3 regions of the Pantoea sp. CFCC18179 genome follow, and region 3 is predicted to be linked to each of the others. Evidence: predicted binding sites of a transcription regulator. Region 3 holds the regulator's gene; each other region holds the start of a gene.

Region 1 (4,266 bases), on a different contig from region 3:
GGAACAGGCGCTGATCAAGCGCGCGCGGGTTAAGAATCAATCCGGCATGTTCGCCAAGGTGCAGGTTTTCATATTTACCCACCTGCTCATGCACCGCGTATTCATTGCGGGTGATGCTTTTGGTTTCGCCAACTGCCGCTAACGCGGCCAGCAACGCCGGGAAATCCGGCTTCAGCGCCTGCGCATCCTGACCAATGCGCGCTTCACACAGCTGCGCTTCGCCAATGCCCATTAACGCCGCGAGATCGCGCGCGTACTTTTTTGGATGTTCGCCTTTCAGCGCCAGATAGTGATCGTAACGTGGGTTCATGCGCTTGCTCCATTGAAAATGCCCTGCGTCACCGCAGGGCGAAAAGGGGTTAGAAATCGACGTTGACACCTAACTGGAAGGTGCGGCCCGGCATCACTGCCAGGTTGATGTCGTTGCGTTCCTGCTCATTGGTACTGGTCAGCGTGCGGCTGCTGGTGTAGTCCCAATATTTGCGATCGGTGATGTTGTAGATGCCGCCGCTCAGCTTGACGTTTTTCGTCGCCTGCCAATATGCGGTGGCATCCACCATGCCATAGCCCGGAACGCGCATGTATTCACTGGTGGCATCGGTGATCGCCGTTCCGGTGTTGGTGTAGCTTTCGCGGTTGGTGGCGGTGGCCTGCTTACCTTTAACGAAGGTCGCCGTTAACGCCGCACCGTAGCCGCGCGCTTTGTCATCCCACGCTAAACCGACAATCGCTTTCAACGGCGCAACGCTGTCGAGATCGATGTATTTGTCGCCAGCATAGCTCGACTTGGATTTACCCTCGTTGTAGCCCAGCGCAAAGGTGCTGCTCAGGCCATCCACTTGCGAGAACCAAGTGCCGTAGTTCACTTTGGTCGAGATCTCAGCCCCATAAATGTAGGCCTTATCGCGGTTTTCAGCCTGATAGCTGGTGTAGATGTTGCTCGGCACATTGACGAACATCTCAGGATTGGCCGAACGGCGATAACGGGTGTAAGCAATGAAGTTTTTGTATTGGTTGTAGAACACCGAAGTGTTCACCGTCACGCCTTCGGTTGCCTGGCCTTTCAAACCCCACTCGAAGTTGTTGCTGGTTTCAGTTTTCAGATCGGTGTTGCCGATTAACGCGTACTGCGCGCTACCCGCATAGCTCGATCCCAGGTTCCATGAGCCGTACAGCTGGCTGGTCGTCGGGAACTGCACGCCGCGTTTGTATTGCAGATAGGTGGTCAACGCTGGCGTGAGATCGTACTGGAAGGTCAGCGACGGCAACACTTGGGTGTCGGAGTTGGTTTTGCCGTACAGCGCCGCCACTTGCTCCTCGGTCAGCACCGCGCTGCCGGTGGTGAGATCGCCGAGATTCTCTGGCTTAGTACTTTGATACATCACGCGCACGCCGGGAATGATGGCGAAGTTGTGGCTATCAAGATCGAAATTGATCTTATCTTGCACATAACCGGCAACGGCAAACATGCGGCTGTCGGATTGCGGTTGAGTGATGACGCTGTAAGTGCTCGGCGTCGGTGCCTGGCGGAACGGACGCTCGCTATTATCGAGACGCGCATTGAAACCGGCACTCAACTCATGACGGCCCAAGGTTTTGGTGCCACGCGTGTCGAAGCCGTAAGTATCAACATTGAAATCCGAGTAAACAAAACCGTACTGGCTGGCGCTGGTCGGCAAATAAGTATTGTCGTGCGCCTGCGTTTGCTGCCAGTAAATCCGCGTGGTCAGCGTATCAATCACGTCGTTGTAGGGCGTCCACTCATCGGCCAGGTTGATGCCCCAGCGCCGGGTGTCGCTCTGCTGCTGCGCTGTGCCCCAAACGGTATTGCCGCTGGTATCCCAGGTATCGTAATGACTGTGGTTAGTTTTGTGATAGTAATCAAAGGTGGCGCTCAGCTTGTGCTGATCGTTTGGCTGCCAAATGCCTGAGGTCATAAACGCATCCGAATGCCAGTTGGCCGGATAGGCATCTTTTACGCCGCTGTTGTTCTGCGTTTCCTGACCATCGCGACGGCTGTAAACAAACAGGCCGCGCAACTCATCATCCCCGGCGGCGGCAGTAATGCCGTTGTGCCAGCTACGATTTGAGGAGTCGTAATCGCTTTGGTAACCGAAGTAGGTGTTTTTTTCGCTGCTGAGGTAATCGTCGGCGGTTTTGTTGTGGAATGAGACGTTCCCACCAATCGAAGTATTGGGCTGATCAACCGCTGTCGCGCCCTTCTCAATATCAACGCTGCCGAACATGTAGGGATCGATGTAATCGCGGCCAATGCCGAAAGTGTTGTTACCGGTGCGACTAACGTAAGGACGTCCGGTGGCATCGGGGATCGGAATGCCGTCGATATCCATGCCGACGCGGTTACTTTCCAGACCACGAATGTTATAGCCAGTGTAACCTGCGCGGTCGAAACCGCTTTTCCCCGCCGATGATCCGCCGCTGGAACCGGTAGCGCTGATTAACGGCTCGTAACGCATGATTGAACCAAAATCGTTGGCACCGCGTTTTTGCAGTTCTTGTGCAGTAATGGTGGTTTTGTTGCCGGCCTGCTGTTTTGGCGCAGTGACGGTCAGCTCGGCTTCATCGCTGGCGGCAAAGCTACACGCGGCGTGAATCGCGGAAGATAAGATGGCAACTTTAAACAGACGTTGCTGAGTGAATCCCTGAAAGAGTAAAGACATGCGCGAAATACCTGGTTAATTGTTAGTATTCGCTCACTTGCTTGCTGCCGAAAATACGGGCTTTTGTTAAAAGACCGTAGAAAAATGTGGACTTATTTTATGTAATAAATGATTTCGACAGGAATGTAATGCAAGTGGTAATCATTATCAACTAGAAGTAAGCTAAGATGTATCTTGGACAGCACATTTTGTTAATTGATTGATAAGGAACCCAACAGCCATGTCACAAAAACCCGCGATTACCATCCATTACTGCACGCAATGTAACTGGCTGCTGCGCTCCGCCTGGATGGCGCAAGAACTGCTGCATACTTTTGCCGAGGATTTAAGTGCGGTCACGCTGAAGCCTGGCACCGGCGGCGTGTTCGAGATTCGTATTGATGATTTGGTGATTTGGGAACGTAAGCAGGAAGGCGGATTCCCCGATGCCGCGGCATTGAAGCAGCGCGTGCGCGATGTGTGTTGGCCAGACCGCGCGCTGGGGCATGTGGATAAGAAGAAGAGTTAACTATCACTGCGGCCAGCGAAACGGTCACCATAAATGGCGACCCTACGGGTGGAATTTGTAGGGTCGCCATTTATGGTGACCGATGGCAAACGCTAACTTTTGGCGATTTTCTCCGCCGCTTCGTGCAGCGCATTAATCACGATTTCCAGCGCCTGCTCGGAGATATCTTCCTGCGCCAAGCGGTGGTTCAGGGTGTGCTTAATCAGATGAATCGCTTGCTCAACCTGCGGAATGCTGCGGTTATTCACCAGAATCGCCAGTGAGGTTAAGCGCTCAATGATTGCGTCAACGTTGTCACGATTCTGCGCCAGCAAAGCTGCCCCGCTGCTGTTCAACGCATAGGCTTTGCGCGATGCCTGCGCATCGACCACGCGAATCGCATCCATCTCTTCAAGCAAGGTTAAATTGGGATAAATAATGCCGGGGCTGGGGGAATATTCGCCTTTGGAGAGTTCTTCAACCGATTTGATCAGCTCATAACCGTGCGCGGAGCTAATCGCCAGAAAGTGCAGCATTAACAGGCGGATATCGCTGGCATCCAACATCCGTTCGCGACGCTTTTTGCGTGCACCCGCACAGATAGCACGCTGTGCATGTTCGGAGTGAGATGGAAAATCCCGCAGCTGTTTCATTGCCTTCCTGAGCATCAATTTAGGGAGGTTGATAGTAGTCTGCCGCCTGGCAAAATTCAACACAGGCGGCAGCGCGCGGGCGATTGTCGGTTATTTCTGATGCCAGTAAGCCACCGCACGCACGAAGTCGGTATGCGCACCACGACGCTGGGTGAAATAGTCGCTCAGCAACTTCACCGCTTCCCCTTCACCAGTCAGCCAGATGAAATACTCTTCACTCGGCAGCGAGATTTTATCCAGTTGCGCAATGATTGGGCCGAGGTTCTCCGCCTGCATGGTGCCGCTCCCCAGCCAGGTAATCTTAACGTTGTCCAACTCGCCAAGATAATCGCGGCCCGTGGCTTCATCGGCATAGACTAGCAGGTGAATTTCCTGTGCCTGCATTTCGGCATAACGGCGTTTAAAAGCCGGCAGACCGGTCTCATCGCAGACGTAAATCTGGCAG
Region 2 (4,266 bases), on a different contig from region 3:
GTTCAGAAGTGGTGGGTTTCAGCTGGTTGCCATCAGGAGCGGTTAAGGAAGCTGGCGTAATCGCCTGGCTCCAGCTGACGTATGGCGAGATGCCATTATCAAAGGCATACAGCAGCGCCGCGCGTCCGCTGATGTGATCATCCTGACGACGGCTGGTGCCGTTTTCTGACACGATGCGGTCATAGCGGCCGGACAGATCCAGATGCCAGCGATCCAACTGCAATTCATCCTGCAAATAGAGTCCGGTTTGATAATAACGGCGCGTTTGCGCGGTCCAGGCGAAATCCGGCATGGTGCCAACTTCTTCGCCGTTCCACGCATTGAGCGAACTGGCTAAGCCGCTGGCCTCGGTGATGTCATTTTTGTAGCGATGATATTCAGCGCCCAGCGTCACGCGATGCTGCACCGCGCCGGTGGCGAAATCGGCTTGCAGTTGGTTATCGTTGGCCCATGAAGTCAGCGATGAACGCTCGCCGGAGAAGTAGCGGTTTAGCAGGTCTGGATTCGCCGTATTCCAACCGATTTGATACACCTGATCCAGCGCGGTATTGGAGTGGCTGTAACTGCCGGTGGAATGCACCGACCACACATCGTTGAAGCGATGGGTGAAATCATAGCTGTAAATCTGTTCGTGGCGTTTGAACTGATCGAGCGCGCTGTCACCTTCATAGAAGCCATCGCTCAGCTTGCGGCCGTTATGGCTGTAAAGCGTACCTTCCGCCGGTACCGAACCGTGATAGCCGCCGGACGGATCTTTTTGCAAGTAGGCGCGCAGCAGCAAGCTGGTATCTTCGCTCGGCTGCCACATCAATTGTGGCGAAATAGCGTATTTTTCTTCGCGCGTATGATCGTATTGGGTGTCGCTGTTGCGCGTGATACCGGTGAGACGAAACGCCCACTGATCGTTAATCGCGTTGGTGTAATCAAAAGCCGCGCTATTGGTGGCGTTGGTGCCAGTGGACAGGCGGAAATGACCTTCTTCGGCAAATTGTGGCCGCTTGCTAACCATATTCACCAAGCCGCCTGGCACGGTTTGACCATACAGCGCGGAGGAGGGGCCTTTAATCACATCAACGCGATCGAGGAACCAGTTTTCCACTTGCAGGATGTTGAAGCTACCGCCGTCGCTCATTACGCGCAGGCCATCAAGGAAGGTGTTATCAACATCGCCCCCGTGGAAACCGCGCAACGCGATGGTGTCGTAGCGTGTCGCCGCACCGCCAAAGTTGGTGAATACACCTGGCGTATAACCTAATGCCTGATTGAGATCCTGCGCGCCCTGATCTTCCATTTGCTGACGCGTCACCACCGAAATGGATTGCGGCGTAGTAATCAGCGGCTGATCGGTTTTGCTGGCACCGCTGCTGTGGGTCGCAAGATAACCTTGCGTTGGCGAGGTGGCGCTCTCTTGTGGCTGCGCGCTAACCACAATCGACTCTTCAGCGAAAGTCGCGGCAGGTAAAGCCAACGCCAGCGCGCACAACACGCGCCCACGATTAAGGGAAAACAGCGAGGTCATGAGGGTTCCTGTTATTTTAGTGGGAATAGCTATCAGTATAATATTGAGAATTATTATCTTTTGCGCGGAATGTTACAAGGTGTGAGTTTTTTGTATGAAGGGTGTGAGAAAAACGGTCGCCAGGAATGGCGACCGTTGTTGCAGATAAACATCGAATTCGTAGGGTCGCCATTTATGGTGACCACTACATCAAGGTGAGGGAACTCGCTTATTTCGCGGCACTCAACGCTGGCATATTCGGAATATCACCGGCGCTATTACAGGTTTTATCTTTCGGGCAATACTTATCCAACAGCTTCAGCGTCACACCGTTGGTCCAGCCAAAGCCATCCTGCAACGGATATTCACCGCCGCCACCGCCGCCTAATTGCGCGCCTTCCACCACATACTTCTCGACCAGTTTGTGCTCCTTGTCGTAAGTGGCCTGCACGTTTTGCAGGAAGCGCTGACCAATTTGCTGCGCCAGTTGCGGTTGTTTGTAATGCTCCAGACCTTCCACCGCCACCCATTGCAGCGGCGCCCAACCATTCGGCGCATCCCATTGCTGACCATTATTCACCGTAGTGGTCACCAATCCGCCCGGTTTCAGCAGTTGTTTCTCCACCGCTTTGGCGGTGCGATCGGCTTGTTTTTCACTCGCCACTTGCATATACAGCGGGAACAGCGTCGCGGCGGTTAACTGCGGATGAACGTGCTTTTTTTGGAAATCGTAGTCGGCGTACCAACCTTGCTTGTCATCCCACAGATAACGGTTGATCGCCGCCTGACGTTTCTCGGCGTCAGCGGCAAACTGTTGCGCCTTGTCATCCTGCTTCGCCAGTTTTGAGGCTTTAGACAGCGTTTGCTCGAGATGGAACAGCAGGCTGTTCAGATCAACCGGCGCTAACTGCGTGGTGCGGATTGAGGCCAGATTGTGCGCATCGGTAAACCAGCGCGAGCTGAAATCCCAGCCCGACGCCGCGCCGGCACGCAGATCGCGATACACCTGTTGCTTATTGCGCTCCGGCGCTTTGTTGGCGGTGTTGATATCATCCAGCCACGATTCGGTACGCGGTGCATCGCGATCGTCCCAATAGCGATTGAGCAGCGTGCCGTCGCTGAGTTTAATCACCCGCTTACTGGCTTGTCCGGCCGCCACTTTGTCGCTGTCCGCCATCCAGTAATCGTACTCTTTCTGCAATTGCGGCAAGTATTGGCGGTAAACATCATCACCTTTGTGCGTCGCCAGCAAATCCACCATCAAGCTAAAGAACGGCGGCTGCGAGCGGCTGAGATAATAGCTGCGGTTGCCGTTGGGAATGTGGCCATATTTATCCAATTCGGTGGCGAAGTTATCCACCATGTCTTGCACGCGATCCCAGTGATTGCTCTCCGCCAAACCGAGCATGGTGAAATAACTATCCCAGTAATAGACTTCGCGGAAACGTCCGCCCGGCACCACGTAAGGTTTTGGCAGTGGCAGCAATGAATCGTACTGGCTGGCGCTTTGCGCGGTGCGGGTTAACACTGGCCACAAGCCGTTAATGTGCTCGCGCAGGCTTTGCCCGGTCGGTGGCACATATTTGTCCTGCTCTTTTGGCAGCGTGAAATTACTATCAACGAAGTGTTTGAGGTCGAAATTACGTTGGCCTTTTTGCATCTGCCAATCCGCCAAAATCGAGGACGGATTATATTTAGGCACCGCATCGGCAAAGGTTTTTTGATCCGGATAAAACTTAGCCTGCTGCACCGCATTGAATAACGGTCCCAGACGTACATCAGGTGGCTGCGGCTGATTGCTCAGCATGCGGCTGTTATCGTCGGCCTGAACGGTGCTGGCAAACAGCGCGGCGCTCAGTAACACAGTGAGACGCGCAGGCGTCAATACGGCAGTTTTTATCATCGGTTTTTCTCCTTGTCCGAAAAGGTGGTGTGCTAACGCATTGACCACTCAGTCAACTTTAGTCGCTATCGCATCGCTTAGCCGCACACAGCGGCGGAAATGTGAAGCGCCCGGAATTAATCACGCGAGAAATTGTATTAGCGCAATGTTTTTTGCTTGCCCTGCAACGCCATTTGCCTGAGGCTGAAGCAAAAAAAAGGAGAGCCGTATGGAGATTATTTGGTATCACCCGTCGCTGGCGCCGCAGGGCTGGCTGGAAGGATTGCGTCAGCGTTTGCCACAAGCCAAGGTGCGCTTGTGGCAGCCAGGCGATAACGCGCCGGCCGATTACGCGGTGGTGCGTTCACCGCCGGTTGAGATGTTGGCGGGGCGCCAGCTAAAGGGCGTGTTTGCCATGGGCGCAGGCGTTGATGAGATCCTCAAACAACTGCGCGATAACCCGCAGATGTTGCATCAGCACATCCCATTATTCCGTTTGGAAGATACCGGCATGGCGCGCCAGATGCAGGAGTATGCCAACTGGTGCGTGTTGGGCTGGTTCCGCCGTTTTGCCGAATATCGCCAATTGCAGCAGCAGGCAACGTGGCAAGAACTCCCCGCACTGAATCGTGAAAACTTCACCATTGGTGTGCTTGGTGCGGGCGTGTTAGGTCGCAGCGTGCTGGAAAGTTTGCGGCAGTGGGGATTTCCGCTGCGTAGTTGGAGTCGTTCGCCAAAGCAGATGGATGGCGTGCAAAGTTTCCACGGGCGCGAGCAACTCAACGCGTTTCTCGATGGCACGCAAGTGCTGATCGATTTGCTGCCCACCACGCCGGAAACCACTAACCTCATCGATAGCCGCCTGTTAAACGCGTTGCCGCGCGGT
Region 3 (4,266 bases):
AGGTGTAATCCAGTTCATCCTGAAATCGTTCGCCGATGGCGAATGGCGCTTCAATGTACCGGTGTTATGGGACAACTACAGCACCATTTCAGGCTGGCAAGAGGTCCCGGCCTGGCCGCATCCGGCGTTGTTTATTCGCGGTGGCGATTCGCCGTATCTGGATAATCAGCATCGCGACGCCCTGCTTCGCCAGTTCCCGCAAGCGCACGCACATGTGATCAGCGGCGCGGGACATTGGGTGCACGCCGAGAAACCTGATGCGGTTTTGCGCGCGGTTCGACGTTTTTTTAACCTGTAAAAGCAAAAGCTTGCTGTCTATGCTTTAGGGTTGGCGTCAGGGAAGGCGCTGGAGTATGATGTCGCGCTAAAAATTTGCCGCGGATATTTTCGCCGCGGTCGGGCCGATAATGTTTTAATCGCGCAGCGCCTTTCCGCCGTTCGCGCCCACTCAGTTTTACAAACCATGGCAAAAGAACAAACAGACCGTACAACGCTTGATCTCTTCGCAGACGAGCGGCGTCCTGGTCGCCCGAAAACCAGCCCGCTGACGCGCGATGAACAATTGCGTATCAACAAACGTAATCAGCTCAAGCGCGATAAAGTGCGTGGGCTGCGTCGTGTCGAGCTGAAAATGTCCAGCGAGGCGGTTGATGCGCTGAGCACGCTGGCCGACCAGCAAAACATCAGCCGCAGCGAATTGATTGAACAAATGCTGCTGGCGCAGCTCAAACTGTCGTAACGCGCGCAGACCGCACGCAGGAACAAATGTCGTGGCTTTACAAGTTCCGCGCTTTTTCCCGGTCTGCTATTATTCGCATATCTGTGCAGTCAATTGACTGACTTCCACACTCAGGATTTAAGAGGCTACCTAACTCATGGCAATCGTAGGCATTTTCTTCGGCAGCGATACCGGCAACACTGAAAACATTGCAAAAATGATCCAGAAACAACTGGGTAAAGATGTCGCCGAAGTGCATGACATTGCTAAGAGCGCCAAAGAAGATCTCGATGCCTTCGATATCCTGCTGCTGGGCATTCCAACCTGGTATTACGGCGAAGCGCAGTGCGATTGGGATGATTTCTTCCCGACGCTGGAAGAGATCGACTTCAACGGCAAATTGGTTGCGCTGTTTGGCTGTGGCGATCAGGAAGATTACGCCGAGTACTTCTGTGATGCGATGGGCACCATTCGCGACATCATTGAGCCAAACGGCGCGGTGATCGTCGGTCACTGGCCAACCGAAGGCTATCATTTCGAAGCGTCGAAAGGTTTGGCGGATGACAAACACTTCCTCGGCCTGGCGATTGACGAAGATCGTCAGCCAGAGTTGACCAACGACCGTGTTGAGAAGTGGGTGAAGCAAATCTTTGACGAATTGCAATTGAAAGAGATTATCGAAGCCTAATTCCCTTCTCTTCCCGATGTGGGCGCTGACTCACATCGGGCAACGGAATTTCCTATAAAAATAATAGCTACGGTTTTTTAACTTTTCCCCGCAAATCTGTAGAATACCCGCAATGGTCATCCGCTTATTCCTCTGGCAGTAGAATGAGGCTGAGTGAAATGGAATCCAAAAACCAAACGTCTTGAAGACGTTAGAGACATTATCCTTACCGCTAATGGTGATTAAGGACGTTGCCTTGGTTTTCATTTCACTGCTTGAGTTCTATAATGAGACGCAAATGAGAATGCGCGTTGACCTAAACATTCAAGGCCCCTGCGCCGTAAGTGACTAGCAAAGTAACAGGACAATATCCGCATGACTGACAACAACTCCGCATTGAAGAAGGCTGGCCTGAAAGTCACTCTCCCCAGACTGAAAATTCTGGAAGTGCTTCAGGGACCCGGACCCGAGTCCCATCACGTCAGTGCGGAAGATTTGTATAAACGCCTGATCGATATGGGCGAAGAGATTGGCCTGGCAACGGTATATCGCGTTCTTAACCAGTTTGACGACGCGGGCATCGTAACCCGTCATAACTTCGAAGGCGGTAAATCCGTATTTGAACTGACTCAGCAGCATCATCACGATCACCTGATTTGCCTGGATTGTGGCAAGGTTATCGAATTCAGCGATGAATCAATCGAAACGCGTCAGCGTGAAATTGCCACTCGCCACGGTATCAAGCTCAGCAACCACAGCCTGTACTTGTATGGTCACTGTGCTCTGGGAGACTGCCGCGAAGACGATACGCTCCACGATAAATAATCGAGTGTGCTATGCAGTATAAAAAAACCGGCGCTTAAGCCGGTTTTTTTACGTCTGAATTAGGCAACGAAGGTTTCTTGCAGATAGCGCCAACGCGGAATCGGCGTGCTGCAATCCAGCACCGCCAATGAGATGCGAGTTTGATTGACGCCATTCATCATCTGCAATTCACGATACTGAATTGTCACTTCCTGGCTTTGCTGCGAAATGATGGCATGCTCGCTGGTGGCAATGCGCATCCCTTCGCGTTGACCATGCAACTGGCGAAACAGCGTTTCCATTTCATGGATGTCCATCTGTTTGCCTTGCGGCGTCACCATTTTAAATTCGGGATGAAAGTGCGATAAAAACAGATCAATGCTGTCATCGCTACCTTCTGCCTGGTTAAAAATACGTTCGATAAGCTGATGTAAAACCACCACGCTGTGTTTGGCTTCCAGAGCGAGACTTGTCATTTTTCTTCCTTCGATAACCCGCGGAGCAACGTCTGAGAGCGCATAGCCTACCTGAAAAAAAGTTTTTCACACTGGCAAATGGATTAATTTTGCTAAAGTCAGAATAGTCGCAAGAAAGGCAATTAGCACATTATTAGCGAATCAGCATAAATGGTTGTTTGAGGCCAAATGCAGGCAATAAAAAAGGGCGATTGCTCGCCCTTTCGTTATCTTATGGTGCTAGAAACAAAAACAATTAATCGCCGATTTTTGCCCAGGTATCACGCAGGCCAACGGTACGGTTGAATACCAATTTGGATGGCTGCGAGTAGACGCTGTCAGAACAGAAATAGCCTTCGCGTTCAAACTGATACGCTGCCATTGGCGCAGCTTCACGCAAACCTGGCTCAACGAAGCCCTGCTTGATTTCCAGTGAAGCTGGGTTGATGGTGGTGAGGAAGTCCTCCGCCGCTCCAGGATTTGGCACGCTGAACAGACGATCGTACAGGCGGAATTCTGCTGGCAGTGCATGAATAGCGGAAACCCAATGGATCACACCTTTCACTTTGCGGCCATCCGCCGGATCCTTGCTCAAGGTATCCACATCACAGGTGCAGTAAATGCAGGTGATGTTGCCTTCTTCATCCTTCGCCACTCGCTCGGCACGAATCACGTAGGCATTACGTAGACGCACTTCTTTACCCAGCACCAAACGTTTGTATTGTTTGTTGGCTTCTTCACGGAAGTCAGCGCGATCAATCCACACTTCACGGCTGAATGGCACTTCACGCGTGCCCATCTCCGGATTGCTTGGGTGATTCGGCATGGTGAGGATCTCTTCGTGACCCGCTGGCAGGTTTTCAATCACCACCTTCAACGGATCCATTACCGCCATGGCGCGCGGCGCGTTCTCATTGAGATCGTCACGAATGCATGATTCCAAAGACGCCATCTCAACGATATTGTCCTGCTTGGTCACACCAATGCGGCGGCAGAATTCACGGATTGAAGCCGCGCTGTAACCACGACGGCGCAGACCGGAAACAGTCAGCATGCGTGGATCGTCCCAACCTTCAACAACCTTCTCGCTCACCAACTGCGTCAGTTTACGCTTAGACATCACCGCGTATTCCAGATTCAGGCGCGAGAATTCGTACTGGCGCGGATGCACTGGAATAGTGATGTTATCCAACACCCAATCGTACAGGCGACGGTTGTCCTGGAATTCCAAGGTGCACAGTGAATGCGTAATGCCTTCAATCGCATCCGAAATGCAGTGGGTGAAATCGTACATCGGATAGATGCACCATTTGCTGCCCGTCTGATGATGATCGGCAAACTTAATGCGATACAGCACCGGATCGCGCATCACGATAAAGCTGGAAGCCATGTCGATTTTGGCACGCAAGCAGGCTTTACCTTCTTCGAAGCCGCCATCGCGCATCTTCTGGAACAGCGCTAAGTTCTCTTCCACGCTGCGATCGCGATACGGGCTATTTTTGCCCGGTGCAGTCAACGAACCGCGATATTCACGGATTTCGTCAGCAGACAGTTCATCAACGTAAGCCAATCCTTTGTTGATCAGCTCAACCGCATAGTTGAACAGTTGATCGAAATAGTCT

The links. The regulator Fur, encoded in region 3, represses iron uptake genes when iron is present. The targets are predictions, from matches to a motif close to ATAATAATGAGAACNACTATCAA.
Region 1: the regulator Fur is predicted to act here: its motif matches at 2,810-2,832, upstream of ACPUC7_RS06500 (TonB-dependent receptor domain-containing protein).
Region 2: the regulator Fur is predicted to act here: its motif matches at 1,557-1,579, upstream of ACPUC7_RS20350 (TonB-dependent siderophore receptor).

The regions. Positions count from the first base shown of each region.
Region 1 covers NZ_JBNBPM010000002.1:401,349-405,614, reverse strand. Annotated here, with positions in the region: gene ACPUC7_RS06505 (hemin-degrading factor) at 1-310, opposite strand, end outside; gene ACPUC7_RS06500 (TonB-dependent receptor domain-containing protein) at 360-2,681, opposite strand; gene ACPUC7_RS06495 (Rdx family protein) at 2,902-3,189, shown strand; gene ACPUC7_RS06490 (PadR family transcriptional regulator) at 3,282-3,821, opposite strand; gene ACPUC7_RS06485 (siderophore-interacting protein) at 3,912-4,266, opposite strand, start outside.
Region 2 covers NZ_JBNBPM010000014.1:48,029-52,294, reverse strand. Annotated here, with positions in the region: gene ACPUC7_RS20350 (TonB-dependent siderophore receptor) at 1-1,519, opposite strand, end outside; gene treA (alpha,alpha-trehalase TreA) at 1,728-3,401, opposite strand; gene ghrA (glyoxylate/hydroxypyruvate reductase GhrA) at 3,610-4,266, shown strand, end outside.
Region 3 covers NZ_JBNBPM010000005.1:144,405-148,670, forward strand. Annotated here, with positions in the region: gene ybfF (esterase) at 1-298, shown strand, start outside; gene ybfE (LexA regulated protein) at 464-739, shown strand; gene fldA (flavodoxin FldA) at 876-1,406, shown strand; gene fur (ferric iron uptake transcriptional regulator) at 1,761-2,210, shown strand; gene ACPUC7_RS11995 (hypothetical protein) at 2,270-2,665, opposite strand; gene glnS (glutamine--tRNA ligase) at 2,901-4,266, opposite strand, start outside.